Regions from separate parts of the Mesorhizobium sp. B2-9-1 genome, predicted to be linked through region 2. Evidence: predicted binding sites of a transcription regulator. Region 2 holds the regulator's gene; each other region holds the start of a gene.

Evidence for each region. The regulator PhoB, encoded in region 2, activates phosphate uptake and scavenging genes when phosphate is short. The targets are predictions, from matches to a motif close to TGTCATNNANCTGTCAT.
Region 1: the regulator PhoB is predicted to act here: its motif matches at 5,882-5,898, upstream of FJW05_RS16345 (toxic anion resistance protein).
Region 3: the regulator PhoB is predicted to act here: its motif matches at 7,722-7,738, upstream of FJW05_RS10295 (RNA degradosome polyphosphate kinase).

What each region holds. Positions count from the first base shown of each region.
Region 1 covers NZ_VFTP01000008.1:41,574-52,156, reverse strand. Annotated here, with positions in the region: gene sthA (Si-specific NAD(P)(+) transhydrogenase) at 1-1,300, shown strand, start outside; gene FJW05_RS16360 (hypothetical protein) at 1,338-2,444, opposite strand; gene FJW05_RS16355 (5-bromo-4-chloroindolyl phosphate hydrolysis family protein) at 2,444-3,061, opposite strand; gene FJW05_RS16350 (VWA domain-containing protein) at 3,070-4,641, opposite strand; gene FJW05_RS16345 (toxic anion resistance protein) at 4,760-5,839, opposite strand; gene FJW05_RS16340 (alpha/beta hydrolase) at 5,975-6,847, opposite strand; gene opgC (OpgC domain-containing protein) at 6,840-8,078, shown strand; gene FJW05_RS16330 (LacI family DNA-binding transcriptional regulator) at 8,129-9,208, opposite strand; gene FJW05_RS27460 (hypothetical protein) at 9,384-9,527, shown strand; gene FJW05_RS27930 (hypothetical protein) at 9,586-9,717, shown strand; gene FJW05_RS16325 (DUF423 domain-containing protein) at 9,737-10,111, opposite strand; gene FJW05_RS16320 (MFS transporter) at 10,150-10,583, opposite strand, start outside.
Region 2 covers NZ_VFTP01000006.1:200,994-211,576, reverse strand. Annotated here, with positions in the region: gene FJW05_RS14530 (hypothetical protein) at 1-109, opposite strand, end outside; gene FJW05_RS14525 (response regulator) at 309-3,653, shown strand; gene pstS (phosphate ABC transporter substrate-binding protein PstS) at 4,147-5,205, shown strand; gene pstC (phosphate ABC transporter permease subunit PstC) at 5,270-6,256, shown strand; gene pstA (phosphate ABC transporter permease PstA) at 6,260-7,111, shown strand; gene pstB (phosphate ABC transporter ATP-binding protein PstB) at 7,108-7,911, shown strand; gene phoU (phosphate signaling complex protein PhoU) at 7,932-8,639, shown strand; gene phoB (phosphate regulon transcriptional regulator PhoB) at 8,656-9,345, shown strand; gene FJW05_RS14490 (ROK family protein) at 9,668-10,583, opposite strand, start outside.
Region 3 covers NZ_VFTP01000004.1:65,739-76,321, forward strand. Annotated here, with positions in the region: gene choX (choline ABC transporter substrate-binding protein) at 1-92, opposite strand, end outside; gene betI (transcriptional regulator BetI) at 177-827, shown strand; gene fumC (class II fumarate hydratase) at 1,016-2,413, shown strand; gene FJW05_RS10280 (DoxX family protein) at 2,883-3,299, shown strand; gene FJW05_RS10285 (DoxX family protein) at 3,410-3,832, shown strand; gene ppx (exopolyphosphatase) at 3,837-5,372, opposite strand; gene FJW05_RS10295 (RNA degradosome polyphosphate kinase) at 5,369-7,564, opposite strand; gene FJW05_RS10300 (zinc-finger domain-containing protein) at 7,817-8,062, shown strand; gene FJW05_RS10305 (FAD-dependent monooxygenase) at 8,078-9,310, shown strand; gene FJW05_RS10315 (TIGR02117 family protein) at 9,538-10,206, opposite strand; gene FJW05_RS10320 (amino acid ABC transporter ATP-binding protein) at 10,379-10,583, opposite strand, start outside.

The DNA of each region.
Region 1 (10,583 bases), on a different contig from region 2:
GGTCGACAGGGGCCGGCGCCTGGGCGGCGTCTCGGTGCACACCGGCACCATCCCGTCGAAGACGCTGCGCGAGACGGTGCTCAACCTCTCGGGCTGGCGCGAACGCGGTTTCTACGGACGCGGCTACCGGGTCAAGCAGGACATTTCGATCTCGGACCTGGTCGACCGGCTGCACAAGACGCTGGACCATGAGGTCGAGGTGCTGCAGCACCAGTTCATGCGCAACACGGTGAAGAGCGCGCGCGCCGCGGTGAAGTTCCTCACGCCGAACAAGGTCAGCCTGACCGCCGACAATGGCGACTACAGCGAAGTCGGATTCGCCAACGCGCTGATCGCCGTCGGCACCAGGCCGCACCGCCCGGCCGACGTGCCCTTCGACAAGAAGCGCGTCTTCGACAGCGACGAGATGCTGGAGCTCCATCATCTGCCGCGCACGCTGACGGTGATCGGCGCCGGCGTCATCGGCGTCGAATACGCCACCATCTTTTCCGCCCTCGACGTGCCGGTGACACTGGTCGAACCGCGCAACACCATCCTCGACTTCATCGATCGCGAAATCGTCGACGACTTCATCCACCAGATGCGCGACCGCGGCATGACCATTCGGCTGGGCAGCACGGTGAAGGAGATCGCCTCGAAACCCGACCACGCCGAAGTGACGCTGGCCGACGGCCGCACCATCCGCTCGGAGATGGTGCTCTACGCCGCCGGCCGCACCGGCAATGTCGCCAGCCTCGGCCTCGACACGGTCGGCATCGAGGCCGACGCCCGCGGCCGCATCAAGGTCGATCCGCATACCTTCCAGACCACGGTTTCAAACATCTATGCTTCCGGCGATGTCATCGGCTTCCCGAGCCTGGCTTCGACGTCGATGGAGCAGGGCCGGGTGGCGGCTTGCCACGCCTTCGGGGTTCACCTGCCGCCGCCGCCGGAAAGCTTTCCCTATGGCATCTACGCCGTGCCCGAGATTTCGACGGTCGGCCTGTCGGAAGAGCAGGTGCGCGACAGCGGCGCCGCCTATGAGGTCGGCCTGGCGCGTTTTCGCGAGACCTCGCGCGGCCACATCATGGGCGTCTCTAGCGGGTTCCTGAAGCTGTTGTTCTCGGTCGAGACGCGCCGTCTGCTCGGCGCCCACATCGTCGGCGAAGGCGCCACCGAGCTCATCCATATCGGCCAGGCGGTGATCAATCTCGGCGGCACGGTCGACTTCTTCGTCAACAACACCTTCAACTACCCGACGCTGGCCGAGGCCTACAAGATCGCCGGTCTGGATGCCTGGAACAGGATGGGGCAGGGGTGAGGGGATTGGCGCTGCGGAATCCGGCCAGGCCGGCCGGCTAACCTTCCATCTGCGACAGCAGCGAAAGCATCACGTCGGCCGAAGGCATCGGCAGCACCGCCTCGATCTCGGCTGGACGCACGCCGGCGATGGCGTCTGCATCGCCCGCCACGGTGCCGAGCGGCCCGCGGAACCCATGCTTCGACCAGGCAAGCTGCTGCAGCTTCGGGCTGCTCAGCGCTTCGAGCAGCGGATCGACCGCCGGATCGATGACGATCAGCGGATGCGCCGAATAGACGGTAGGACGCGGGTAGAGGATTTCCGGCTTGGCGCCGGCGCCGGCCTGCACGCGCTGCCAGCGCGCCGGGTCGGCGAGCGCCCATTCCACCAACTGGTTCTCGTAGCCCACCGCCATCGGCTCGGCGCCGAGGCCGCCGGCTATATACTGGTCGAACAGCTTGCCCGACGAGGATGATTTCAGGCCCATGCTGCGGAAGATCGACTTTGCCTCCTCGCCATGCTGGGCAAACAGCTCCTGCGTCGCCACGTCGCCGCTCAGCAGGCTGAGCACCAGCCCTGCGAACATGAAGCCGGAATTGGAGCGGTTGGGATCGGTGGACACGACACGGGCGCGGCCGTAGAGCTCGGAGATGCCCAGATCCGACCAGTTCTTGCCGGCAAGAATGGCATCGAGCAACGCCTTGAGGTCGAGCTGGTTGTAGCCGCCCTTGGCCGCGACGGTGACCAGGCCGCTCTTCTTCAGACCTTCGACCACCGGTCCCCAAGTGTAGACGACGATCGGCGAATTGAGAACGACCTGGTCGTTGCGGATCGAGACGCCGCTCTTACGTGCGAGATCGACCATGATCGACGAGGAGGGCCATAGGAATTGCGGCTTCTGCGTCAAGAGCGCCGGCTCGCGCACCATCTCGACCGAACCAGCGACACGCGCGTCGAGCTCCAGCCCATAGCCAGCCAGCGCGCTGACGACATCGGGGTCGGAAAGGAAAGCCTGCTTCTCGCCGCCGACGAAGCCGAACAGATGCGCGCGGTTGCCGAGATAACCGCGGAATTCCGGCCGGTCCTTGAGCGTCAGATAGCCGCCCGTTCCGGCCGCGGCGGCGGCAAGCAGTCCCAGTCCGAAAGCGCGACGAGAAAGGGCCATCAGCGACCGATATCCTCTTTCAGCGACTCCTGGATGAGCCGAAGGTCAACGTCGAGCGTGCCAAGCTCGGAATCGGCCTGGCTGTCGGCATAATGCACGAAAGCATCCTGCAGCTTGGTGATCACCGCGCCGATAGTGGCAAGGCGCTGCTGACTTGGCGCGCGGCGATCGGCAAGCGCGGCATAGCCTTCCGCGACTTCCGCCGCCTGCGGCACGTAATAGGTCAGGAAGCGCCGGACGGAAGCAGCGCTCGCCGGCTTCGCCTCGACCTTGGATATGACGTCGGTGGCAATGTCGGACAGGTTTCTCACCTTGGCCTTCATATCCTTGTCGGCGATCGAGCCGGCTGCCGCCGCCAGGCGGTCGGCCGCCGGTTGCGCCTGCGCCAGCAATTCGCGCGCGAACGCCACCTGGCCGCCGCCGATCGAGCCGAGGTCGAGCCCTTCGAAAAGCTGGCGCGGCGCCAGCACGAAGATCAATCCGGCAAAGACCAGAACCGAGATCACGGCCGAGACCAGGAAGGGGAAGTGGGTGAGCGTGCTGAGACCAATCAGCAGCGCGGCCGACACCAGCCCCGCCACGATCCAGTTCCAGTCATTGCCAAACAAACCGCGCATCGTTGGCCTTAGTTGTAGCCGCGCGCGGCGCGGAAGGCACCGGCAAGGTCGCCGCCGCCGTCGAAGACGCGCGCCGAGGTCGCTTTGGCCAAGCTGTCGAGCTGGCTCTTGTCGGCGTCGCCGAAAGTGATGCCGAACACCGGCACCCGTACCGGCGCCTGGCGCCACTCAGCCAAAAACGGCTCGGCGCTGCCGTCGGTGCGGCCGTCGGTCATGATGACGATGGCCGGCAGGTATTTCGGCAGATCCGGGGTGGCCAGGATCTTCTGCAGCGCTTGCGAGGCGCAGGCGTACATGTCCGTGCCGCCGCCGGCGCGCTGCTGCGCCACGTCACCGAGCAGCTGGTTCTGGCCCGCCGGATCGCCCGTCGCGTCGAAAATGTCGCGCACGGTGCTGTCGAAAGGCAGCACGAAGATGTGATCGGACCGCGTCCATTGCACCAGCACTTCGCTCGACTTTTCCGGCGTGAACAGGAACTGCGCGGCCGTCTGCAGCTGCTTTTCGCCCTGGTCCTCCATCGAGCCGGAGAAATCGAAGCACAGCGCCGTCAGCGACGGCTTGCGCAGCGCCTCCTGATAGAGGTTTAGCGCCGTCCGGATTACCGCCGGCTCCGGCATGCGGATCGAGGTCACTAGCTTGGCGGGGTCGAAATTCCAGTCGGGTTCGGCCGTCGCCTGGGCCGCGGCGCCGCCCAGCGGCAGCCGCCGGCCGGTGTCGGCGATGCGCTTGCGCACCGCATCCGACTGCAGATAGGCGAGCAGGTTGGTGAAGAATTTTTCGACGTCGGCGCCGCGCCCGTGATCGATGAAGCCGAGTGGGGAATCGCCGACCGCCACACCGTCGGCCGGATAGACCGCATAGAGCGGCTCGTCGCCCATCTGCTTCAGTTTGTCGTTGGTTTCTTTCAGCGTCGCCTCGTAATTCCACATCGCGTCATAGAGCGTCCCCTTGCGCGCGGAATCTACATAGAGGTCGGCCAGCCAGCCCGAAGAACCCGAAGAGCGCTCGACGCCTTGCAACAGCGCGCCGACGGTGTCTTGGACAGCGGGACTGTCGAGGTCGCCGGGCTGGATCACTTCCTTGCCGCCAAGCGCGCTGGAGAGCATCGCCAGATAGGCGCTGGCGCCGGAATTGGACTGCGTGGCCGAGGTCATCAGGAATTTGAGCTTGCCGTCCTTCACCGCGGCAAGAATGTCCTTCATGAACACGTCCTTGCCGATCCAGCCGAGTTCGGCGGCCTTGGATTTGCGCACGCCGAGGATGACCGGCATCTGCGCGATCGAAGTGAGGTTGCGGACCTTGCGGCCGGAATCGAACAGGTCGACCCAGACGCTCGATGCCGGCCAGACCGCGTCCTGATCGAGCCCGCTGGCCTTCTGCAGGCCGAGGCCGATGTCGAGCGAGCCCTGGTAGGAGATGGTACAGGTCGCGCCCTGCTTGGCGCAGAATTCCTGCACGATCGGCTCCAGCACCGTGTTTTCGGAACCGGAGACGATCGAGAATTTGACGTTGCTCGAATTGCAGGCCGCCAGCAGCAGTGCGGCCGCCAGCGCAAGAACGGACGAAAGCTTCATTGGCATCGAGGCTCCGTCAGCCCTCGAGCCGGACGATTCAGGTCCACTCGACCTGAAATCGTCCGGCTCCAAATCAAAGAGATTGAGCATGATGTCGTCCGAAACCGCTTCACACTTTTCGGCATCATGCTCCGGTGAGCGCTTTCTTGAGGTCGGCCGTCATCTGGTCCATCTGCTTTTCGGCATCGGCCCGCCTCTGCCGGCCTTGCTCCTGCACCTTGAGCACGCCTTGCACCGTGTCGATCAGGTCGCGGTTGGCCTGGGCCAGCGTCTCGACATCGACGATGCCGCGCTGCGCCTGCTCCTCGATGGAGATGGCCTGATCCTTCATCATCTTCGATGTTTGGCGGATCATCTCGTTGGTGGCATCGGTCACGGTCTTTTGCAGTTCCAGCGCCGACTTCTGGTTGGTCAGCCCAAGCAGGATGACCATTTTTTGCTTCCAGGCCGGCACGGTCAGCGCCGAGGTCGCCTGCAGGTTCTCGATCAGCGTCTCGTCGCCCGACTGCACGATGCGGATCTGCGGCAATTGCTGGATGCCGAGCTGGCGCGCCTGCACCAGATAGAAGATGCGCTTTTCCAGCCGGTCGAGTGCCTGCACGGCGTCCTGATAGGTCTGCGCCTCCAGCGCTCCGGCAGAATCGCTGGCCTTGGCGTCGGCCGCGGCTTTCAGCTTCGGCAACTCGTTGGTGCGGTATTCATCGACGAATTTCTTGCCGGCCTGCACATAGGCGTCGAGATTGAGGATGGAATCCTTGGTCTGCTCATGCAGGTCGTCGAGCACGGCGATGTCGCGGCGCAGCGTGTCCTTGTGGCGGTCGAGCTCGAGGCCGATGCGGTCGATCTGCCCGGCGACATCCTCATACTTTTCCTTGAAGCGCTCGAGCCGTGCCTTGAACGAGGAGAACAGGTTGCTCAAAAACCCTGCTTCCTTCAGCGAAGCCGGATCGAGGTTCTTGGCCTTCATGATGATGTCTGTCAGCAGCGTGCCGGTGTCGCCGAGATCGCGGTTGCGAATCTGCGACAGGATCTTGTCGGCATAGTCGCTGACCGCCTGCTGGGCGCGGTCGCCGAAGACCGAAATCGCCGCGCGGTCGCGAATATCGATGCCGCCTTCAATCCTGGCGACCTCGCCTGGGCTGGCGGCAATGGCGGGCAACTTCGAAGTGTCGTCGAGCAGAGTGATGCTGTTCTCGTCGGCCATTGAGACCTCCCCCTCGGTGAACAGTATCTCGATAGACAGTGTGTGACAGACATATGACAGTAGGGCGGTATGCCGCCTTGGAGTGTGAAGTGCCTCACATTTTCAGCTCTTACCTGCGAGAGGCTGGCGCACGATTCAGGCAGCCGGCGCGGGCGCTGCCAGCCACTGCCGCAGGATCGCGGCGTCCGCATCGCCGAATTCGTGGCCCGAGGCAACAATGCGCGCGTCGACCTCGGCGCGGCGCTCGCTGAACAGTGTCACAAGGGCAGGGGCGAAAGGGCCATAGGTCTGGTCGGCGGCGCCGGCGACGATCAAGACACGCGTTCCGCCGAGGTCGGTCATCGGGGAGGCGTCGAGAACAGGCATCGCCCGTAGAAGCGCCGCCTGTCGGACCAGGCCGGGATGGAGCAGCATTAGGCTGGAGACGACATTGGCGCCGTTCGAATAGCCAAGGAAGGTCGCGCGTTGCAGATCGAGCCCATGTTGGCGCGACACTTCCGTTGCGAACTGGGCATAAGCGGCCGTCTCGGCACGGATGGAGGTTTGCTCGAAACTGGTCGGCGTGATTCGCTCGAACCAGCGAAATCCGTCCTCCTGTGGAATGCGGCCGCGCGCCGCGACGATCATCGAACGCGGCGCGATCTGCCTTGCCAGCGGCAGCATTGTGGTCTCATCGACACCCGAGCCGTGCAGCACGAACAGGCACTGGCCGCTTGCGTTTGCCGGCCTCAGCAGACGGTAAGGGAAGGTGAGGTCCTTGCGCAGGATACTGTTTTTCTCGATATATTCGGGAGCGCTCATATCCATTTGATTCCATGAGAGATTCGTTGATTTGCCGGCTTCAAAACGGAATATTTTCGCGCTCCGCGAAAGTTGATTGAACCAGGCGCAATTCGGGCCGTTTTTCCGCCGATACACTCCCCGTGGCAGGAATCGAAGCGGTGCGCCCCGGGGGTCGCATTTGCTGGCTATGAACAACCAGCTTTGAGGCCTTTTGTCGATGACCACCCCTGTCCCTAACGACCGCGACAAGCGTGTCGGAGAGCGCGATACGCGCATCAACGATCGTGACACACGTATCAACGATCGTGACACGCGTATCGACGTGCTGCGCGCGCTCGCGTTGCTCACCATTTTCGTCGACCATGTGCCTGGCACCGTCTTCGAGAACTGGACCTACAAGAATTTCGGCTTCTCCGACGCGGCGGAAGCCTTCGTGCTGATTTCCGGCATCTCGGTGGCGCTGGCCTACGGCACGAAGTTCAAGCCGGGCGGCCGATTGCTCGCGACCTTGAAGATGTGGCGGCGCGCCGGGGTGCTCTACATCTCTCATATCGTCATCACCATGGCGGTGATTGCGCTGTTTTGCGCCGCCGCGCTGTTCGCGCACCGGCCGGAAATGCTGGCGATGATCAACATAGAACCCTTGATGCGCAACACGCCGCAGGCGCTGCTCGGCATCGTCACGCTCGGCCACCAGCTCGGCTACAACAACATCTTGCCGGTTTATGCGGCGCTGCTTCTGGCGGCGCCTGCTTTCGTGCTGCTCGTCAGCTATCGGCCCGTGCCGGCGCTGATCGCGTCCGGCCTGCTGTGGCTCGTCGCCGGCATTTGGCAGATCGCGCCGCCGAACTATCCGGAGCCCGGCCTCTGGTTCCTCAACCCGCTGTCCTGGCAGTTCCTGTTCAACATCGGCCTTGCCGCCATGCTGCATGTGAAGCGCGGCGGGCGCATCCCGGTCAATCCGTGGCTGCTTGGCGCCGCCGGCATCTATGTGGTCGGCGCGGCGATCTGGGTGCACACTCCGCTCTGGGGTCAGATCACCTGGTTCAACCTGCCGGTGGTGATCGGCGGCTTCGACAAGACCTTCCTGTCGCTGCCGCGGCTCCTGCACATTCTTGCGGTCAGCTATCTGGTCGTCGGGCTGCCGGCGGTCTCCAACCTCTTCCGCGTCCGACCAGACAATCCGCTCGCGATCCTGGGCAAGCGCTCGCTGCCGGTTTTCATCGCCGGCACGCTGCTTGCCATGGCGGCGCAGGTGCTGAAGCTGATCAATCCGGGCGGCCCGGCCTACGACACGCTGCTGATCGCGGCAGGCATCGCCATGCAGCTCGCGCTTGCGCTCTACCTCGAATGGCTTGCCAGCCTCGGCCCATCCCGCGCCAAGCCGGTGCGCGAGGAGCCTGCGCGTGCGACATTCGGAACGCCCCCGATGCCGGCGCGGGCGGGCGGCTACTAACCGCAGGGCAAGGAAACGCCTGCGATCTATCCGGAATTGCCTGAGCCCGCTCAGGCTTTCGGTGCCGGCCCGGTCGAACCTCTGACGACGAACTCGACGCCCATCGTCTCGCGCCGGACCGCGCCGTCATGATCGAGGATCATGCGCGCGGCGCGGCGGCCGATCTCGGTGATCGGCTGGGCGATGGTGGTCAGCGGCGGCGTGCTCAGCGCGCCGTCCGGCACGCCGTCGAAGCCGACAATGGAGACATCGCCGGGAACGTTGAGGCCGCGTGCCCTCAACCAGTCGATGGCGATCAGGGCCATGCGATCCGACATTGCCAGGATGGCGGTCGGCGGCTCCCCCTTGGCAAAGATCGCCTCGAGGCCGGCCCTGGTGCTTTTTTCCTCGTTCTCGGTCTCATAGACCGGGATTTTCGCCGTATCGATGCCGAAGCGGGATAGCTCCTCGAAATAGCCGACAAGGCGATCGCGCGTGCCGGTGTAGACCGCGCTGCGCACCGCCTCCGGCGTCGCGAAGCCGGTGCGATTGTCGGCAAAGCCCAGCGACAGGACGGCAAAGCGGCGATGGCCAAGCTCGGCGAGATGGCGCGCGGCGAGCCTGGCGCCGGCGACATTGTCGACGCCGATGGCCGATACGGTCTCGTCCTGGAAGCCGAGTTCCAGCGCAACGAAGGGCAACCTGCGCTCTCGCGTCAGATCGACAAGACGCGAGCCGCCTTCGATGCAGAACAGCACAAAGCCGTCGACAAGCGCGCTCTGAATATTCCAGGCGAGCTTTTCCTGGTTGGCGGCCGAGACCAGCGCGATGCCCGCGCCGGTGGCGTCGCAGGCTTCGGAGATGCCGGCCATCATCACGCGGGCGAACGGATCGTCGAAGAAGTAGGAGAGCGGCTCGGTGGTGGCAACGCCGATGGCGTTGACCTTGCCGGCGCGCAGCAGGCGACCTTTCGGGTCCGGACCGGCATAACCCATCTGCTCCGCCACCGCCTTGACCCGCTCGCGCACTTCGGCACGCACGATCTCGGGGCGGCTGAAAACATTCGAGGCCGTGCCATGCGAGACGCCGGCGGCCTTGGCGATGTCGGCCAGCCTGATCGGTCTTGCCTGGCCTTCGAGGAGTGATGCCATGTCGTTCCTCCGAATCCGGTCACGCGGAGAACATGACCGCTGAATTGCTGCTGGTCATCTAACATTTTTGTTGGATCGATTCAAATTTCGCTTGACGTCGCGTGATTGTGGCCTATGATTTGAATCGATCCAAGTCATCCGCTTTTTGACGGAGCGGTTCCAACAGGAGGGTGCCATGCATCCGGTGAGTTACTTATTCGAGGACATCTACGGCAACGACTGGGGCATCGCCTCGGCCGCCATTAGCCAGAAGCGGCGCGGCAGAGCGGGTCCCTGGCGCCGAGAGCTCCGCTTCCTCGTGGAGCGCAAGCGCGGCTGAACCTCAGCCATTTTTCGCATCCACGCATTGGATCGATTCAACTTGAGGAGAAGCAGTCATGCATCCGATTGGTCATTTGTTCCAGGACATTTACCGCAACTATTGGGGCATCACGCGCGGAACCGAGCAGCCAGAGCGGCGGCGCGCCAACGACCTGCCTGCACGCAAGGGTAAGCGGCGCGCCGGTTAAAAACGTTCGCCGGAAATACCTACGGTCGAGGACGCCACAGCGCCGAGACGGCGATCGCTACCCAGCCGGCGATCAAAAGTGTACCGCCGATCGGCGCCGACATCGGGAACAGCCGCGAGCCGAGAAAGTCGCGGGCGAGCAGATCGCCGCAGAACAGAAGCAGGCCCGCGAGCAGGACAAGGCTGGCGATCTTGAGGCAGCGGTTGCCGCCGGCAAGGCCGATGGCAAGGAACGCCGGCGCATGCATCAGCAGGAAATTGGCCGCCGTGCCGGTGAAGACGCCGCCGCGATGCGCGGCCGCCGCCGACAGCGCCACGCCGGCCGCGCCGACGAGGCCGGCTACCAGCACGAGGATGCGGCTCCCGCCGTCTGATGTGTGCCCGGTAAGGCTCATCCTGGATCTCCATGCTGCGGTTGAGGTAGAGGCGCCGGTTAGGATTCGCCGGCTTCGAGCAGCATATGCCGCGCCCGGCGCGACTGGACAGTCCAGTTGTAGAACGCGCCGAGCGCCATAAGCACCGCTGTGCCCAAAAAAACCGAGAGCATGCCGAAATGTCCGCCGACGAAGCCGCCGGATATCGGTCCTGCGACCTGGCCGACATATTGCGCCGAGATCGCCAGGCCAAGCACATTGCCGCCGATCCCGTCAGGGATGTTGTGGCGGATCACGCTGGTGATGCAGGGCAACAGCCCGCCCAGCGCCAAGCCCATCAGGAAGCGCAGGCCGATCAATTGCCAGCCGTTGGTGACGAAGGCTTGCGGAATGAGCAGCAATGCCGAGACCGCCAGCGCGCCGACCACGACGTTCCAGTGGCCGACGCGGTCGGCGAGTTTTCCCAGCCAGGATGAGGAGAGAATGGTGCCCA
Region 2 (10,583 bases):
TGACGTCCATCCGGCTCGGGACGATCACCGTGCCGTCGTCGCTGCGCGCGCAACCGCCCGCCGCAAGCAGCGCCGGGCACAGGATGAAAGCCGCGATTCGACCAAACATTAGCAACACCTCAGTCACCTTATAATGCGTTGTTGCCATGATCGCCAACGGGCGGATTACCGCAGCCGGCGCCAGGGTCGGAATCTGGCTCAACGTCACCGGGCGGCAGGCGGTTGCAATCATTATGGTTAGCGGATCGTTAATGCTTGTCGGGCACATTCCGCCGATGGACCGGCACAGTTCGGCCTTGGGGGTAGGAATGGCGGATACGGACGGGACTGTCGAGGCGGACAACAAGGCGGACAGGCGCGGCAACGAGGCCTTTCTCGGCGACGTCCACGATATGGCCGGGACCTCGGAAGCGCTCGCCAATCTCAGGCTGATGGTCGATTCGATGCCGATCGGCGTCATCGTTCTCGATGCCGAATTGCGGGCGGAGGTGGTCAACCGGGCATTTTACGACTTCTGGCAGATCGATCCGCGGCGCGCTCCGGCCGGCAGTCGCTTTCGCGACCTCATGGAAGCCAGTCGTGATGCCGATCCGTTCGGCGCCGAGGAACAGGCGTGGCAAAGCCATGTGGCCGAACGGGAGGCCGAAATCCGGGCTGGAAGCGCAGGATCCAGGCAGTTGCCGCGCAAGGACGGCCGCACGCTGATCGCCTCGCTGGCGCCTCTTCCAGGCGGCAAGCGGCTGATCTCCTATGTCGACATCACCGACATGAAACAGCGCGAGACCGAGGCAGAGGACGCGCGCAAGAACCTCGTCACCGTGCTGGAGTCGCTGCCGGCAGGGGTCATCATCTACGATCGCGACGACCGCTTCGTCTTCGCCAACCGTAAGCTGCAGGATACGCTGCCGGCGCTGAAGCCGGCCTGGCAGCCTGGCCGCACGTTCCGCGAGGCGTTGGCGCTTGGCCACTCCGTCGGCTACTTCCGCTCGAGCGGCGACCCCGGAATCGACGGCCTGTATGGCGTCGACACAGAGCGCTGGCTTGACGCCATGCTCAAGCGGTACCGTTTGCCGAGCTCGGCCTACGAACGCCTCAACGCCGACGGCCGCTGGTACCAGGTCTATGACATGCGCACCGACGACGGCACATTCATCGGCGTGCGCGTCGATATCACCGACATCAAGGCGCGCGAGAAGGCGTTGCGCGATTCCATGCGCCAGATCGACCTTTATCGGCATGTGATGGACGAACTGCCCGTGGCAGCCTTCATCAAGGCCGACGATCTCAGCATAGAATTCGTCAACAAGGCCTGGTGCGCGCTGACTGGACTGCCCAAGGACGAGGTGCTCGGCAAGACCGATCGCGAGCTTTTCGCGGCGCAAGAGGCGGACGGTTTCAGCAATGACGACAACGAGGTCGTGGCGACCGGCGCGGGGCGCGAGGTCGAGGAGGCCGTCACCCATCGCGACGGCACGGTGCGCCAGCTGATGACGCGCAAGAGCCGGCTGGTGGCGATCGACGGGTCGGTGCATCTGGTCGGCTCCAGCACCGACATCACCGACGTCAAGGCGCGCGAGCAGGCGCTGCGGCAGAGCATGAGCGAGAACGAGGTGTTCCGCAGCCTCATCGACAATGTGCCGGTGTCGATCTATGCCAAGCGTTCGGACCTCAGGCAATTCTACGTCAACAAGGGCTGGTGCGATCTCACCGGCTTCAGCAAGGAAGAAGCCGTCGGCAGGACCGATGTCGAGATTTTCGGCGCGGACGGCGAAGCCTTCGTCGCCGGCGACCTTGCCGTGCTGCGCACCGGCGAGACGCAGGAGATCGAAGAGACGGTGACGATGCCGGACGGCAGCGTCAGGCACCAGTTCGCGCGCAAGGGCGCGATGATCGCGTCGGACGGCTCGCTCTATCTCATCGGCTCCACCACCGACATCACCGAGCTCAAGCAGCGCGAGGCCGAGCTCAGCGAGGCGCGCCGGCGCGCCGTGCTTGCCGACCGGGCCAAGTCGGAATTCCTCGCCAATATGAGCCATGAGATCCGCACGCCGATGAACGGGGTTCTTGGTATGGCAGAGCTGCTGGCAAAGTCGGACCTCGATCCGAAGCAGAAGACGTTCACCGATATCATCGTCAAATCCGGCAATGCGCTGCTCACCATCATCAACGACATCCTCGACTTCTCGAAGATCGATGCCGGCCAGCTGGTGCTCGACCCTGCACCCTTCAATCTCGCCGAGGCGATCGAGGATGTGGCGACGCTGGTGTCGACGCGCGCCAAGGAGAAGGACCTCGAGCTCATCGTTCGCATCCAGCCGGGCCTCGACGGCCAGTTCGTCGGCGATGTCGGCCGTGTCAGGCAGATCGTCACCAATCTGCTCGGCAACGCGGTGAAATTCACCGACAAGGGTCATGTCCTGGTCGACGTGACGGGTGAGCGGGTTCCGGCGGGAACGAGGCTCACCATTTCCGTGACCGATACCGGCATCGGCATTCCGGAAGACAAGCTGAAGCAGGTTTTCGAAAAATTCAGCCAGGTCGACACCTCCTCGACCAGGCGGCATGAGGGCACCGGGCTTGGCCTTGCCATCACCTCGCGGCTGGTCGAGATGATGGCCGGCGAGATCGGTGTCGACAGCGCCGAAGGCAAGGGTTCGACCTTCTGGTTCACGATCACGCTGCCCAAGGCCGAGCAGGGCGGTCAGCGCATCATGCCGGTCGACGTCACCGGCGCGCGCGTGCTCATCGTCGACGACAATGCCGTCAACCGCTCGATCCTCAGCGAGCAGATGGCGTCATGGACGTTCGATTCCTGCGCGGCCGAAAGCGGCGCCGAAGGGTTGAAGGTGCTGATTGCCGCCGCCGCCTACGGCGTGCCGGTCGACTGCGTCGTGCTTGACTACCAGATGCCGGGCATGACCGGCGCCGAGATGGCGCGCATCGTGCGCAATACGGCGGGCCTGGCGCATACGCCCATCATCATGCTGACCTCGGTCGACCAGTCGCTTGCCGGCACGGCCTATCGCGACCTCGGCATCGATGCGCAGCTGATCAAACCGGCGCGCTCCTCCATTCTCCTGGAAACGCTGGTCTCGACCATCCAGCGCCACCGCCACAGCAGCGCGGCGGCGCAACCCGCCATTGGCGCCGGCAGCCCTCCGCAAGCCGCTCCGGCGCAGACGGCGGCATCGGAGCGCGCCATGCTGCAACCGCCGCCGGCGCGGGCGCGTCCGCGCCCCGCCGATGCCGAGCGCGAGCTCGACATCCTCGTCGCCGAGGACAATGAGGTGAACCAGATGGTGTTCACCCAGATCCTTGGCGAGACCGGTTACCGCTTCGAGATCGTCGGTAACGGCCGCAAGGCGCTCGACGCCTTCGGCAGGCTCAATCCGCGCATGATCCTGATGGATGTATCGATGCCGGAAATGAACGGGCTGGAGGCGACGGGCGCCATCCGCCGGCTCGAGCAGGACATGGGCACGCATGTGCCGATCGTCGGCGTGACCGCGCATGCCCTGAAGGGCGACCGCGAACGCTGCCTGGAAGCCGGCATGGACGATTACCTGCCGAAGCCGATCAGTCCGCGGGCGCTGCTCGAAAAGCTCGAGCGCTGGCTGGGCTCCGACGTCGAGACCCGGCGCAACGCCGGTTAAAACGAATTTGGCGGGCAAGAACGGCGGCAAGAGGCTGACGCATGCGTATGGTGCGATCGCACCATACCAAAGCAAGCGCCAAGTTCGGACAATCGTGACATTGATTCCGCTCTTCGGTTACGGGCGGGAGCAGCGACCGCCAACAAGAAACAGCGTCGACTCTACCCCAACGGACCCTGTTTTCGGCGATGGCCAGGCCATGATCCGCTCTGGCTTACAGGCAACGCACTCTCGTCCGGCTTTTATTTCCCGGCGGCCGTCATCCGGCCGCCGGGGATAAATTTTGTTTCAAAAGTCAGACAAGTTGCTGATTTCCGCGGCAAACTCCGGCCGGCCCTGCGAGGCTGACGCGGACCCTTCCGTGCATCCCCCTTCAGGCGTTACCGGGCTGACACGAAACTGTCATGCGACTGTAATAATCGAGGGCTATTGCGCTGACCGGGCGCCGATACACGGGTGCCGAAAGACCATCTTCCGAACAGGAGCAGGCCACATGAGACATTTCATCCGCTCGGCGGCCGTTGCAATTGCAATGGCTGCGGCATCAACCCTTAGCATGGCCGCCGCGATGGCAGCCGACATTTCCGGCGCCGGCGCCACCTTCCCCTATCCGATCTATGCGAAGTGGGCCGACACCTACAAGAAGGAGACCGGCATCGGTCTCAACTACCAGTCGATCGGCTCCGGCGGCGGCATCAAGCAGATCAAGGCCAAGACCGTGACCTTCGGCGCTTCCGACGCGCCGCTGAAGGGCGAGGATCTCACCTCCACCGGCCTCGCGCAGTTCCCGATGGTGATGGGCGGCATCGTGCCGGTCGTCAACCTCGAAGGCGTCAAGCCGGGCGAGCTGGTTCTGGACGGCCCGACGCTGGCCGACATCTTCGCCGGCAAGATCACCAACTGGAACGATGCGGCAATCAAGAAGCTCAACCCCAAGATCAAGCTGCCCGACCAGGCGATCGCGGTCGTGCATCGTTCGGACGGCTCGGGCACCACATTCAACTTCAGCTATTACCTGGCCGACGTCAGCGCCGACTGGAAGTCGAAGGTCGGTGTCAACACCGCGCTCGAATGGCCGGTGGGCATCGGCGCCAAGGGCAATGAAGGCGTCGCCAACAACGTCTCGCAGACCGGCGGCGCGATCGGCTATGTCGAATATGCCTATGCCAAGCAGAACAAGCTCACCTATACCGACATGGTGAACAAGGACGGCAAGAAGGTCGAGCCGACCGCGAAGGCGTTCTCGGCCGCCGCGGCCAATGCCGACTGGAACTCGCAGCCGGGCTACGGCGTCATCCTGGCCAACCAGGCGGGAGCCGAATCCTGGCCGATGACTTCCGCCACCTGGATCCTCGTCTACCAGAAGCCCGATGATGCGGCAGCCACGGCCGAAGCGCTCAAGTTCTTCGCCTGGTCCTATGCCAAGGGCGACAAGATGGCTGCTGAGCTTGACTACGTTCCGATGCCCGACAAGGTCGTGAAGAGCGTCGAGGAAATGTGGGGCAAGGACATCGTCGACAAGGACGGCAAGCCGGTCTACTCCGGCATGTAATTCCCGCTGAATGAGGAGGGCGTCTACGGCGCCCTCCTGTCTCTTTCGAAATGCGAGGGGCTAAATGACAGCCGTTTCCGAAGCCGCGACATCGTCCGCCATGCGGACCAGAGAAGCGACAGTGCGCCGCTTCGCCGTCACCGACATGGTCTTCCGGACGGCGACGCGCCTTTCCGCCATGCTCGTGCTCGTTCTGCTCGGCGGGGTCGCGATATCGCTGGTCGCCGGATCGTGGGAGGCGCTGTCGAAGTTCGGCTTCTCCTTCCTGACCACCGAATCCTGGAACCCGGTCACCGAGAACTTCGGCGCGCTTGCGCCCATCTACGGCACCATCGTCACCTCGGCCATCGCCATTCTCATCGCCGTGCCGATCGGCATCGGCATCGCCGTCTTCCTGACCGAGCTTTGCCCGCGCCCGCTCAGGCGCCCGATCGGCATCGCGGTCGAACTGCTCGCCGGCATTCCCTCGATCATCTACGGCATCTGGGGCCTGTTCGTCTTCGCGCCGTTCCTGCAGACGACGGTCCAGCCCTTCATCATCTGGCTGTTCAAAGGCATCCCCGGTCTCGACAGCCTGTTTGCCGGTCCGCCCTACGGCATCGGCCTGCTGACCTCGTCGCTGATCCTCGCCATCATGGTGCTGCCCTTCATCACGTCGATCACCAAGGACGTGTTCGACACGGTGCCGGCGGTCCTGAAGGAATCGGCCTACGGTATCGGCTGCACGACGTGGGAAGTGACCCGGCGCGTGACCATCCCCTACACCCGCGTCGGCATCATGGGCGGCGTCATGCTGGGCCTCGGCCGCGCGCTCGGCGAGACGATGGCCGTCACCTTCGTCATCGGCAACGCGCACCGCATCAGCGCCTCGCTGTTTGCGCCGGGCACGACGATCTCGGCGACTATCGCCAACGAATTCACCGAAGCCGACGGCAACCTCTATACATCCTCGCTGGTATCGCTCGGCCTGATCCTGTTCATCATCACCTTCATCATCCTCGCGCTCGCACGCTACATGCTCTTGCGCATCGATAGCCGCACGGGAGCCTGACCGATGTCGACTGCCCAATCGCTTCACCAAAGCCGCAAGCGCAAGAATGGCGTGATGATGACGCTGTGCGTCGTCGCGGCGGGCATCGGGCTGGCCTGGCTGGCGCTGATCCTCGGTGCCCTGCTCTACAAGGGACTTTCCGGGGTGTCGCTTTCGGTGTTCACGGAAATGACGCCGCCGCCCGGCGATGCCGGCGGCCTGCTCAACGCCATCTACGGCAGCATCGTCATGACGATCATCGGTATCTTCGTCGGCACGCCGATCGGCGTGCTGGCCGGCACCTACATGGCCGAATACGGGCGCTTCTCGAAGCTCACGACGGTGGTGCGCTTCATCAACGACATCCTCTTGTCGGCGCCGTCGATCATCATCGGCCTTTTCGTCTACGAGCTGATGGTGCGGCCGATGGGGCACTTCTCGGCGATCGCCGGCGCGGTCGCGCTGTCGATCCTGGTGATCCCCGTCGTGGTGCGCACCACCGAGGACATGCTGAACCTTGTGCCCAACGCGCTGCGCGAAGCAGGCACCGCCATCGGCGCGCCGCGCTGGGTGGTGATCCGCTCGGTTGCCTATCGCGCGGCGCTCTCCGGCATCGTCACCGGCATCCTTTTGGCGATCGCCCGCATCTCCGGCGAGACGGCGCCGCTTCTCTTCACCGCGCTCAACAACCAGTTCTGGTCGAGCAATCTCAATGCGCCGATGGCCAGCCTGCCGGTAACCATCTTCCAGTTCGCTCTCAGCCCCTACGAGGAATGGCAGCAACTGGCCTGGACGGGCGCACTCATAATCACCCTGACGGTTCTCGGGCTGAGCATCATCGCCCGCAGCCTAACCGGACGCAGAGAGGACAGATGAAACCGATGTTGTCCACCGACCTGAACGCAGCCGATACGACCGTCGAGAAGGCCAAGATCGAGGTCAAGAACCTTAATTTCTACTATGGCCAGTCGAAGGCGCTGAAGGACATCAACCTGTCCCTGCCCGAGCGCAGCGTGACCGCCTTCATCGGCCCGTCGGGCTGCGGGAAGTCGACGCTGCTGCGCGTGCTCAACCGCATCTACGAGCTCTATCCGAAGCAGAGCGCCGAGGGCCAGGTGCTGCTCGACGGCAAGAACATCCTCGACCGTTCGCAGGACCTCAACCTGCTCAGGACCAAGATCGGCATGGTGTTCCAGAAGCCGACGCCGTTCCCGATGTCGATCTACGAGAACATCGCTTTCGGCGTCAGGCTCTATGAGAAGATCAGCAAGGCCGAGATGGACGGCCGCGTCGAGCAGGCGCTGAAGCGCGCCGCACTCTGGAACGAGGTCAAGGACAAGCTCAACGCCAGCGGCCTCAGCCTCTCGGGCGGCCAGCAGCAGCGCCTGTGCATCGCCCGTACCGTGGCGGTGAAGCCGGAGGTCATCCTGCTCGACGAGCCGGCCTCGGCGCTCGATCCGCTGTCGACCGCCAAGATCGAGGAATTGATCGACGAGTTGCAGGCCGACTACACGATCGTCATCGTCACCCACAACATGCAGCAGGCGGCGCGCGTGTCGCGGCAGACGGCGTTCATGTATCTGGGCGAGCTGGTGGAGTTCGACCGGACCGAGAAGATCTTCACCTCGCCCCGCGAAAAGCGCACGCAGGACTACATCACCGGCCGCTTCGGCTGAGCTCATACGAGGACATCATCATGGCCGAACATACCGTCGCTTCTTTCGACGAGGATCTGAGACAGATCAGCCGGCTCATAAACGACATGGGCGATCTCGCCAGCTCGATGGTCGGCGCTTCGACCAGAGCCCTGCTCGAGACCGACAATGCCATGGCGCAGCGCGTCGTTTCCGACGATGCCATCATGGACGCGCGCCAGCGCGAGCTCGACGACCGCGCCATCACGCTGATCGCCAAGCGCCAGCCGATGGCCGATGATCTGCGCAACGTGGTCGGCTCGATCCGCATGGCGGGCGACCTCGAACGCATCGGCGATCTCGCCAAGAACATCGCCAAGCGCGTCGGTTCGGTCGGCGTCAGCGCCGCGCCGCGCGATCTCACGCATTCGATCGATTCCATGGCGCAGCTGGTACTGATCCAGGTCCAGGCTGTGATCCAGGAATATACGGTGGGCGACGCCACGGCGCTGGCCAAGCTTCGCAACGACGACGAGCGCATCGACGTCAAATACACATCCGTCTTCCGCGAGCTCCTGACCTACATGATGGAAGACCCGCGCAACATCACCGCTTGCACGCATCTTCTGTTCTGCGCCAAGAATCTCGAGCGCATCGGCGACCATGTGACCAACATCGCCGAGAACGCCTATTATGTGCTGACCGGCACGCAATTGCCCGCGAATCGTCCCAAGCAGGACGAGACGACAATGTCGGCGCCGGCGGCCTGACGAAGGGTATCTGCCAATGATCGCGCCACGCATCATGGTGGTGGAGGACGAGGAGCCGCTTGGGGTGCTGCTCCGCTACAATCTCGAATCCGAGGGTTACCAGGTCGAAGTGGTGACCCGCGGCGACGAGGCCGAAATCCGCCTTCAGGAAAACGTTCCCGATCTGCTCGTGCTCGACTGGATGGTGCCGGCAGTTTCCGGCATCGAGCTCTGCCGGCGCCTCAGGATGCGGCCCGAGACCGAGCGGCTGCCGATCATCATGCTGACCGCGCGGGGCGAAGAAAGCGACCGTGTTCGCGGCCTCTCGACCGGCGCCGACGACTATCTGGTCAAGCCGTTCTCGACGCCGGAGTTCATGGCGCGCGTCAAGGCGCTGCTGCGCCGCGCCAAGCCGGAGGTGCTGTCCAGCGTGCTCAAGGTCGGCGACATCGTGCTCGACCGCGAATCGCATCGCGTCTACCGCAAGAAGAGCGAGATCAGGCTCGGCCCGACCGAGTTCCGCCTGCTCGAATTCATGATGCGCCACCCCGGCCGGGTTTTCTCGCGTAGCCAGCTGCTCGACAATGTCTGGGGCGAGACGATCTATATCGACGAGCGCACCGTCGACGTCCATGTCGGCCGCCTGCGCAAGGCCGTCAACAACGGCCGCATGCCGGATGTCATCCGCACCATCCGCGGCGCGGGTTACGCGATCAGGGAAGATTAGGCCCAGGGCGCCGCAGTCCTGACGGGCCATGCACTTCCAGCATCCACGCTGGTGAGTAGCCGAGACGCTTGTGCCTCGTCATCCACGGGCGGAGCAAGGAGCGAAGCGACGCAGCGCAGACCCGAGGATCCATTCCGTGACGTCGACGCGCCGCGGCGGTCCAGAATTTTGCACCGCTGCGCTCGACGCGTGAGGTAACGGCATGGATTCCAGGGTCTCCGCGACGGAGCTTCGCTCCTGCTCCGCCCTGGAATGACGAAGCTGTGGGGCCTTCGCTAATTTCAAGCGTCTGCTGCTGTCCCCGGACCTCTTCAAGGCTGCCTCAGGCCACGTTCTTGCCTGCGGCACCCGCTCTCGCCTGGCCTCCCGGCGCGAAAATTTCCTGGTCGACGAAAGTCAGCGCGCGCATGGCGCAGCCTTCGCGGATCAGCGGCAACTCGTTCGGCTCGGTGTCGAAGGAGATCGATTCCGAGTGCTGGCCGCCGGCGGTCTGGGCGATCGCCTCGCGCAGCGCCGGCTCGATCAGGTCGAAGGCGGCCGCGCTGACGCCGACCATGGCGACGGGCGCCGGATCGATGAGGGCGAACAGGCTGCCGAGACCGAAACCAAGCGCTTCGCCGGCCCGGCGATAAGCCTCCCGTTCGGGGCCGTCCCTCTCGCGCGCCTTCGCGGCAAGGGCCCGCATGTCGGCGTCGCCGACGTCGACCGGCTCGGCGTCCTCGCTCATTTTCATGGCGCTGCGCCAGATCGCATAGTTGCCGGCATAGGCCTCGACGCAGCCGCGGCGGCCGCAGCGGCAAAGCGCCCCGCCCGGGCGGTGAATCATGTGGCCGAACTCGCCGCCGGAGGAATGCGTGCCAGTGAACAGCGCACCCTTGAGCACGAGACCCATGCCGATGCCGTGCGACAACAGGATGGCGATGAAGTCGTCGCGATAGCGCTCCGGGTCGCGCCATTGCAGCGCCACCGCCATCATGTTGCAGTCGTTCTCCATGGTGGTGGAGATGCCGAATTCCTTCTCGAGGATGTCGGCGAAAGGAATGTCTGTCAGCGGCGTTATCGGCGACCAGAGCATGGCGCGAGCATTAGAATCGGTGATGCCCTGAATGCCCATGGCGATGCGGGCGACGCTGCCAATGTCGAGGTCGGGATCCTGCAGCCGGCGCCGCACGATCGCCACGCATTCGCCGATCAGCTCGTCGCGGGGCATGACAAGCGTGTCCAGGCGCTGCTGCTCC
Region 3 (10,583 bases), on a different contig from region 2:
GCTTTGCAGCCTTCGGCCTCGGCGGCTCCGGCCGCATGGGAAGCCAGCATTAGCGCCGCGACACAGACGCCTCTCGCAAGCATGCGCAACATTCCGGTTCTCCTCTTTTCGATCGCTTTTGACCTATTGGTCATTTTATTGTCCCATTGGTCAATCATTGATCTGGGCGGACGAAAATGTCAACGTGGATTCGCCATGCATGGATCGGTACGGTGAAACTCACACGCCTCAGCGACATACGCCGCAAGGAACTGCGGCAGGCGGCCTTCGCGGTGCTGGAGCGCGAAGGCATCGCCGGCGCGACGCTGGAAAAGGTCGCGGCCCGGGCCGGCGCCTCGAAGGGCATCGTGCTGCATTATTTCCGCAACAAGCAGGAGCTCTTCGAGCACGCCATGCGCGAGGCCAACGCCGTGCTCTGTCACGCCGTGGTCGCCCGGCTTCAGCGGGCGCGAACGCCGATGGAACGGCTGGACGCGGTGATCGAAGGCAATTTCGAGGAGCATTTGTTCCTGCCGCCGCTTTGCCACGCATGGCTGTCGCTCTGCGCCGAGGTGCCGCGCGACGAGAAGCTGGCGCGCATCCAAAAGGTCATCCACGCCCGCATGCGCTCGAACCTCTTGTCCGGCCTGCGCGGCCTCGCTTCGCCCGAACTGGCCGAGGAGATCGTGCTCGGCGTCACCGCTTTGATCGACGGACTGTGGCTCAGGCTTGGCCTGCAGCCGGGCAGCGTCACGCGCGAGCAGGCGGTGCGCCAGGTCAAGGATTTCGTCGCGGGCCGGCTGAGCCTGCTCCAGCCCGCGCCGGTCGGGCTAGCCTCGGCCGGATAAGGTTCATACCGGCGATAGCTCCAGCGCGTTGCGACAGCGCCCCCTCTGCCCTGCCGGATATCTCCTCCAGGAGGGCGAGATTGACCCTCTCTTCAACCGATTTGCATCTTTCCCGCCCGCAATCTCCGCTTGATGCGGTTTGTGCAACGCGATACGCCCTTGCCCCAATCGACAGACGGAGACTTGCCGTGAGCGCTGAAAAGACCAGAACCGAAACCGATACGTTCGGCCCCATTGAGGTCGCGGCCGACCGCTATTGGGGCGCGCAGGCGCAGCGTTCCCTGGGCAATTTCAAGATCGGTTGGGAAAAGCAACCGGCTTCGATCGTGCGTGCGCTCGGCATCGTCAAGCGCGCCGCGGCCGAAGTGAACATGGAGATGAAGCGGCTCGACCCGGCCATCGGCAAGGCGATCGCGGAAGCAGCGCAGGAGGTGATCGACGGCAAGCTGGACGAGCACTTTCCGCTGGTCGTCTGGCAGACGGGCTCGGGCACCCAGTCGAACATGAACGCCAACGAGGTGATCTCCAACCGGGCGATCGAGATGCTCGGCGGCGTCATGGGTTCGAAGAAGCCGGTGCATCCGAACGACCACGTCAATATGAGCCAGTCGTCCAACGACACCTATCCGACGGCCATGCACATCGCCTGCGCCGAGCGGGTCGCGCACCACCTGATCCCGGCGCTGCACCATTTGCACAAGGCGCTCGGCGCCAAGGCCCGTGCCTTCAGTCACATCATCAAGATCGGCCGCACTCACACGCAGGACGCCACGCCGCTGACCCTCGGCCAGGAATTTTCCGGCTACGCCGCGCAGGTCGCCTCCTCAATCAAGCGCATCGAGCTCACGCTGCCCGGTTTGCAGGAGCTGGCGCAGGGCGGCACCGCCGTCGGCACAGGGCTCAACGCGCCGGTCGGCTTCGCGGAAAAGGTGGCGGACCGCATCGCCGCCATCACAGGCATCGCCTTCGTCACTGCTCCGAACAAGTTCGAGGCGCTGGCGGCGCACGATTCCATGGTGTTCTCGCATGGTGCGATCAACGCGGCGGCCGCGGCGCTGTTCAAGATCGCCAACGACATCCGCCTGCTCGGTTCCGGGCCGCGCTCGGGCCTCGGCGAGCTCTCGCTGCCGGAAAACGAGCCGGGCTCCTCGATCATGCCAGGCAAGGTCAACCCGACCCAGTGCGAGGCGCTGACGCAGGTTTGCGTGCAGGTGTTCGGCAACAATGCAGCACTTGCCTTCGCCGGCAGCCAGGGCCATTTCGAGCTCAACGTCTACAACCCGCTGATGGCTTACAACTTCCTGCAGTCGGTGCAGCTGCTGGCCGATGCTTCCGTCTCCTTCACCGACAATTGCGTGGTCGGCATCGAGGCGCGCGAGGACAACATCAAGGCCGCGCTCGAGCGTTCGCTGATGCTGGTGACGGCGCTGGCGCCGACCATCGGCTACGACAACGCGGCCAAGATCGCCAAGACCGCGCACAAGAACGGCACGACCTTGCGCGAGGAGGCCTTGGCCACCGGGCTGGTCAGCGAAGCCGATTACGATCGGCTGGTACGGCCGGAGGACATGACGCATCCCGGGTAGTTTCGCGACGCGGAGCGAGGCTGTTACAGGCTGCTGCAGCCTCGCGATGTCGTCATTCCAGGGCGAAGCAGCCGCGAAGCGGCGTCGCGAAGACCCTGGAATCCATGCCGTTACCTGAACCGAAGGACGCAGCGGAGCAGATCCTCCACCGCTTGCGGCTACTTTGAAGTCACGGCATGGATCCTCGGGTCTGCGCGCGTCGCTTCGCTCCTTGCTCCGCCCGTGGATGACGACGTCATGAGCGTCTCGGCAAATCTGCGAAGCCAGCGCTCGCAAACTTCGGACGGACGGTCCGTTTTGCGGCAGCAGAATTTACTGGGAAAGCCCAATCCCGCGACACGATTTTTGCGCACAACCGTCAATCCCGAAAACATACATTCTGTGAACAATGTGTCGCCACATAGGCGGCTTTGGTGAACAGTCTTCGTCGTCTATCTGACGGACCATTCAACCCGTTCGGAGAACCGCCATGTCCATCAACTCTTCCGTCGCCGGCACTGCGTCCAACAGTTCCACCACGATCCTCCTCGGTCGCATTCTGCTCGCTGTCATCTTCCTGCTTTCCGGCTTCGGCAAGCTCACCGCGATTTCCGGTACTGCCGGCTATTTCGGCGCTCTCGGCCTGCCGATGCCAACCGTAACCGCCGTCCTGGTCGGCCTGATCGAGTTGCTCGGCGGCCTTGCCATTCTCGTCGGCTTCCAGACCCGGATCGCCGCCTGGGTGCTCGCCATCTTCACGGTCGCCACCGGGCTGGTCGCGCACACCGGCTGGGCCGACCAGATGCAAATGATCCAGTTCCTCAAGAACCTCGCCATCACAGGCGGCTTCATCCTGCTCGCCTCTTCGGGGGCCGGCGCTTACTCGATCGACGCCAAGCGCGGCTAATTTTTTCCTCCCAGACTGCCAATGGAAGCGGCGTGGAATTTTCCGCGCCGCTTTTTCGTTTTTCCAATTGCAGGCGTAAACTGCATCGGCAGACGGCAAGGAGTTGGCCCATGGCCCGCAACGCACTGCTTTTGGTCTCGCGGCTACTTCTTGCCGCGCTGTTCGTACCGTCGGGCTTCCAGGCGCTCAGCAATATCGGCGGTACGATCAATTATTTCGCCGGCCTCGGCCTGCCACTGCCGACCTTGGCGGCCTGGGGAACAGGCCTGTTCGAGTTGATCGCCGGGTTGTTGGTCCTCGTTGGTTTCCAGACGCGGATCGTGGCGCTGCTGCTTGCCGCCTTCAGCGTAGCCGCCGGTTTCATCGGCCATTACGGCCAAGGCGCGGACGACGCCACGCTGTCCTTCATGCACCAGCAGATGCTGATGAAGGACATCGCCATTGCCGGCGGCTTTCTGGCGCTGGCCATGGCCGGCGCCGGTGCATGGTCGGCGGACGGGCGTGGCTTCGGAATCGGCGCCGACGTCAGCTGATCCGTTACTTCACCGAGACGCTCGGCCCACCCTCGACCGCTAGCACCAGGCGGCGGTTGGTGATACGCGCCAGTTGCGCCAGCCGGCCGGCCGGGCGCTCACCATAGAGGTCGGAAAGCGAGGCCGGCAGCACCAGCGCGAGCGCTCCGTTGCCGCGACTTTCCCATTTCAGCCTCGGCATCACGCCCGGCATAGCCGCCGTCAGCAGATAGACGACGCGCATCATGGCCGCGAGCGTGCGGGCGCGTTCCAGAAGGCGCGGCGGCGCCAGCGCCTTGATCTCGGGAGCGATGCCGTCGTTGAAGACGCCGTCATGGCGATAGGCGTTGGCCAGAGCCAGATAGGCGCGGCCCGGATGGTCGACGCCGGTGAAGGAGGCATGCGCGATGATGTTGAGCGACTGCCGGCCGCGATATTCCGGATGCGCGCGCCAGCCGATGTCGGCAAGCAGGCAGGCCGCATGGCGGTAGCGCGCCTCATCCTCCGTCTCGTCGATGCCGAAGGCCTTGAAGGCCTTGCCGGTCCATTCGACCAGGTCATGGGCGTGATGCACAGAGCGCGAGCGCAACAGCGCCAGTTCCTCGGCGGCCGAGATCAGCGGGTCGGCCTTCTGCTCGGCGGCGTCGAGCAGCGAATAGAGGAAACCCTCGCGCACGCCCTGCGCCGAGACGACGATCTTCGAGGGCTGCATGGCCGACATGATCTCCTGCAGCACGACGGCGCCGTAGGGTAAGAGCGAGCGGCGGTTCTTGGAGACGCCCTCGATGCCCCTCACCTTCTCGACCTCGCTGCGGGCGACCTGCTTGAGGAAAGTCTGCGCGCTGTCGGCCGATATCTCGTAGTGATGCATGACGCCGAGCGGGTAGTTGTTCATCTCCATATGCAGCCGGGCAAGGTTTCGCCAGGTGCCGCCGACGGCGTAGAAAACCCTGCCCTGCCCGCCCTTCAGAAGCTTCGCCCGCGCCAGTTCCTGGCGCGCGATCTTCTGCGCCTGAACCAGCGAGTTCCTGGCCATGTCCTGCAGGCGCAGGCCGCCGAGCGGCAACGTTATGCCGTCGCCCATTGTCTCGCCATTGATGTCGATCAGCTCGAGGCTGCCGCCGCCAAGGTCGCCGGCGATGCCGTTGGCCGGATGGAAACCGGAAATGACGCCGAGCGCCGAATAATAGGCCTCCTGGCGCCCGGTGAGCACGCGGATCTCGGTCTTCAGCACCTCCTCGGCGCGGTGGATGAAATCGGGGCCGTTGCCCGCCTCGCGCGCGGCGGCTGTCGCCAGCACATAGATGTGCTCTGCACCCGCCTGGTCCGAGAGCGCGCGGAACCTGCGGAATTCCTCCATCGAGCGCGTCACCGCCTCGGGATCGAGCTTGCCCGTCGAAACGATGCCGCGGCCGAGGCCCGCCAGCATCTTCTCGTTGAACAGAAGCGTGGGCGAGCGCGCCAGCCCCTCATAGACGACAAGGCGGATCGAGTTCGATCCGATGTCGATGATCGACAGCGGCCGCCGGTCCTGAAGCCGGCCCTGGGAAACTGCAATCACGCGGCGCTGTTCTTCTTGCGGCGCTTGAACTGGGCAATGCGCTTGGGCGCATGCGATTTCAGCGCGTCGCCCCGCCCGGAGAGGCTCGGATTAGTCATGAAATATTCCTGCGCGTTGAACGGCTCTTCGCCCTCCTCCAGCACAGCGCGCCGGGAGGTGCCGTCAGCCAATACGTCGAAACTTTGCTGGTTGTCCATGATGTTGCCCAGCATGATCTGGCCAAGCACCTGTTCATGCACAGTTGGATTGGTGATCGGCACCAAGGTCTCGACGCGGCGGTCGAGATTGCGCGGCATCATGTCGGCCGACGAGATGTAGACGACCGCCTCGTCGGACGGCAGGCCGTGGCCGTTGCCGAAGCAGAAGATGCGGCTGTGCTCGAGGAAGCGGCCGACGATCGATTTCACCCTGATATTCTCGGAAAGACCCGGCACCTGCGGCCGCAGACAACAGATGCCGCGCACGACGAGGTCGACCTCGACGCCGGCGCGGCTGGCGTCGTAAAGCGCGTCGATGATGGTCGGATCGACCAGCGCGTTCATCTTCATCCAGATGCGCGCCGGTCGGCCGTCGCGGGCATGAACGATCTCGTCCGAGATGTGTTTCAGGATGCGCTTGCGCAGCGTGAAGGGCGATACGGCAAGGCGCATCTCCTCGGCGGGCTCGGCATAGCCGGTGATGAAATTGAAGAGCTGCGCGACATCGCGCGCGATCGTCGGGTCGGTGGTGAAGAAGGACAGGTCGGTGTAGATACGGGCGGTAACCGGGTGGTAGTTGCCGGTGCCGAGATGCACGTAGTTGCGCAGCCGGCCATCCTCGCGGCGCACGATCAAGGACATCTTGGCGTGGGTCTTCAGCTCCAGGAAGCCGAACACGACCTGCACGCCGGCGCGCTCGAGGTCGCGCGCCCAGCGGATGTTGGCTTCCTCGTCGAAGCGCGCCTTGAGCTCGACAAGTGCCGTGACCGACTTGCCGGCCTCGGCGGCGTCAATCAGCGCGCGCACGATCGGGCTGTCGTTGGAGGTGCGGTAGAGCGTCTGCTTGATCGCCACCACTTCCGGGTCGGCGGCGGCCTGGCGCAGGAACTGCACCACCACGTCGAAGGACTCGTAGGGGTGATGGACGACGATGTCCTTCTCGCGGATGGCGGCGAAGCAGTCGCCGCCATGCTCGCGGATGCGCTCGGGAAAGCGCGGATTGTAGGGCGTGAATTTGAGGTCGTCGCGTGGGATGGCGACAATCTCGGATATCTGGTTGAGCGCCAGCGGACCGGTGAGCACGCTGATGCGGCTCGACGAGACGCCGAGCTCGCCGGCGACGAAGTCCCGCAACGCGGCCGGCATCAGCGTGTCGAATTCGATGCGGATCACCGAGCCGCGGCGCCGCCGCTTCAGCGCCGTTTCGAACAGGCGCACCAGGTCTTCCGATTCTTCCTCGACCTCGATGTCGCTGTCGCGGATGATGCGGAACGTACCGGAGCCCTTGACCTCGTAGCCAGGGAAAAGCTTGCCGATATAGATGCCGACCACTTCCTCCAGCGGAATGAAGCGGACATGGTTCTTGCGGTCGGGCAGGCGGATGAAACGCCTGAGCGCCACCGGCAGGCGCAGCAGCGCGCTCATCTCCTCGCCATTCTTGCGATGGCGCAATTGCAGGGCGATGGAAAAGCCGAGATTGGGGATGAACGGAAACGGATGCGCCGGATCGATCGACAGCGGCGTCAGCACCGGGAAAACCTGTTCCTGGAAATGCTCCTCCAGCCAGGCCTTCTCATCCTTGGTCAGTGCGTCGCGGGTGATGCTCTCGATGCCTTCCTTGTTGAGCAGCGTCATCAGCGCCGAGAGGCTCTTCTGCTGGTCTTCCTGCAGGCGCTCGACCTCCCGCAGCAATTGTTCCAGCTGCTGCTCGGGCGTGCGCCCGTCCGGGCTCTTCAGCGCGATGCCCTCGCGGACCTGGCCGGCAAGGCCGGCGACGCGGACCATGAAGAACTCGTCGAGATTGGCGGCCGAGATCGACAGGAAGCGGACGCGCTCGAGCAGCGGATGATGCTCGTTCAGCGATTCCTCCAGCACGCGGCGGTTGAATTGCAGCCAGGAGAATTCGCGGTTGACGAAACGATCGGGATTGCCGCCGTCGGGGCTTGCCGCCTCGACGGTGATGAACTCGCTCTGCACCGGCTTCAGTTCGTTCATGGTTTCCTGCTCTTGCCCGCAACCGTCCCTAGGGCGGCGCCGCATATTGCCGTTCAATGACGCTCTAGCATGTCTTTATGACGCATGATCGTCACGGAATCGCTCCGACACCGCCCCATGCTCTTAACCGGCTCAACTTATCCTCTGCCAGCCTTTTGCGACAGTTTGATTTCATCGACCTTGCAAACTGGCCTGTTATGCTCCAGATGCAGACTGGTCACACCCACTGGCCGAACCCAATTGGAGACGACGATGGCAGGCGGCAGCATTCCCCATTTCCAGAACGACGCGGGCCATCCCGTCATCGAGATCGGCGTCAAGGAATTCATGTGCACCGGCGCCAACCCGCCTTTCGACCATCCGCACGTGTTCCTCGACATGGGCGACGACAATGAAAAGGTCTGCCCCTACTGCTCGACGCTCTACCGCTATTCACCGTCGCTGAAGGCGACGGAAACCCAGCCGGCCGGCTGCCTCTATGTCGACCAGGCCGCCTGATCGTCCCGATCGACCATGACTGAAATAAGGTCCCGGCAGATCGTCATCGCCGGGGCTGGTATTGCCGGGCTGACGGCGGCGCTTGCCTTTGCCGAGCGTGGCTTCCCGGTAACACTGTTCGAGCAGGCCAGGCAACTCGAAACGGCGGGCGCCGGCCTCCAGCTTTCCCCCAACGCGACCCGTATCCTGCGGCGGCTCGGCGTGCTCGATCGCCTGCTGGCCAACGCGATCCGGCCGCGAGCGGTGGTGCTGAAGGACGCAAGAAGCCTGCGAGAGCTGACGCGCGTACCGCTTGGGGAAGCCGCGGAAAAGCGCTGGGGGGCGCCCTATCTCGTGGCGCACCGCGCCGACCTGCAGGCAGCGCTGATGGCGGCAGTGGCGGAACGGCCCGATATCGCGCTTGTCACCGGCGCGCGTGTTACCGGCATTGCCGCCGACCCGCAAAGCGTTACCGCGACGGTCGAGATCGACGGCAAGGCGACGGATGTCGCATGCGGGTTGCTGGTAGCAGCCGACGGCGTCTGGTCGTCGGTACGCGCCCAGCTTGCCCGGACGGCAGGCTTCGCGGCAAGCCGTTTTTCGGGCGAACTCGCCTGGCGCGCGACGGTCCCGGCGGACAGCGCCGCCGGCAGCGCCTTTGCCGAGATCGGAGCCACCGACAGCGTCACCACCTTCCTGCATCCCGGCTTCCACATGGTCGCCTATCCGGTGAGCAAGGGCAACGCCTTCAATCTTGCCGCCTTCACCAGGGGCGAGCGCATCGCCGAAGGCTGGTCCGGCCATGCCGACCCCGCGATTCTTTCAGCTGCCATGCGAGGCACCGCGGCAGCGCTGGCGGAGCTGGCGGCGCTTGCCGGGCCGTGGACAGCCTTCCCCATCCACACGGTCGCGCAGCGGCGCTGGACCATGACGGAGGGAGTAGCGCTGATCGGTGACGCCGCGCACGCCATGACGCCGTTCGCGGCGCAAGGCGCGGCCATGGGGATCGAGGACGCCGCCATGCTCGCCAATCTCGTTGCCGATTTTCCGGGCGATCCGAAGCAGGGCCTGACTACCTGGGAGAATCTCAGACGGCCCCGTGTCGAAAGAGTGTTGAAACGCGGCGCGCTCAATCGGCTGGCCTGGCACGCCTGGGGGCCGGTGGCGATCGCGCGCAATCTCGTGCTGGCAGCGCGACCGGCGGAAAAGCTCGCGGCGGACCTGGACTGGCTCTACGGGTGGGAGGAGCGGAAGGTTGTGCGGCGGTAGCGCCTGCCACCAGCTGGATAGGTCGGCGGGACAGCACCCCCCTCTGCCCTGCCGGGCATCTCCCCCGCAAAGGGGGAGATTGGCAGCTTGGGCGCTGGCTCCCGCCTTGCGACGTTGATGATTGGCGGTAGCAGCCACGACAGCTGATCTCCCCCTTGCGGGGGAGATGGCCGGCAGGCCAGAGGGGGGTGTGACGGAACGCGGCGTTTGCAAATTCCCATCAACCCTCAATCATACAGCCTCAGCGACCACCACAACGAAACCGGTAGCGGATTCCACCATCCTGTTCGTAGGCCGGCCGTGCGCAGCCCCGCCGCAGTCCAGGTGTTGCAGCCGACCAGCGCGTTGAAATGACCGTCGGCTTCGTAGAACCGGTCGTAGGTGGAATAGCCGGCGTCCTCGATGACCACGGGCCCGTCAGGCCCCTGCTGAAAACTCGCAGCGATGTAATCAAGCAGCGCTGAAAAATGCTCCGCGTCGATATCGAAGACTGCGACATCCGGGTGCGGTTCTTTGATCGCCCCCGCGACATCGACATGCATCACCGCGGCGTCGAGCGTAAGCGCCTTCAGCACCGGCATGGTCTTCAATTGCGACCAGGTCGGCGTCTCCAGATAGAAGGCGCGGCCGCCCCAGCCGAAGACGATGTAGCGCGCCTCCGGAGCCTCGATCGGCAGGCCGGCATCGGCCAGGAAGGCAAAGCGCCGGCGCACGCCGTCATCGAGGGGCACAGCGATGTCGGTGTGGATCGGGTTCCTCAACACCAATATGTGCCGCGTCCCCTCGCCTTCAGCCCGTGCCGCCGACCAGAGCGGACGCGGCACCAGCGTACCGAGCGCGGCGGCAAGCACCGCCGCTCCCAACAGCATCACCATATATCGCAGGACTCGTCTCATCGAGTGCGGTGGTTCCATCTTGTCTGCGTCAACCCCAGGAAAACCTGGACGATCAGGCTAGACGATTTCGGAGCGTCAACCAAAAATGAGCCGATCCTTGTCCGATCGCCCGAATGCAAAAAAAGCCCGGCTGTTTCCAGCCGGGCTCCCGAAAATTTAGCGTCGCGCCCGCTCAGTGCAGGATCTGCGACAGGAAAAGCTTCGTGCGTTCATGGCGCGGATGGTCGAAGAATTCGGCGGGCGTGTTCTGCTCGACGATCTGGCCCTGATCCATGAAGATCACGCGGTTGGCGACCTTGCGGGCAAAGCCCATCTCGTGGGTGACGCACAGCATCGTCATGCCCTCTTCCGCCAGCCCCACCATCGTCTCCAGCACT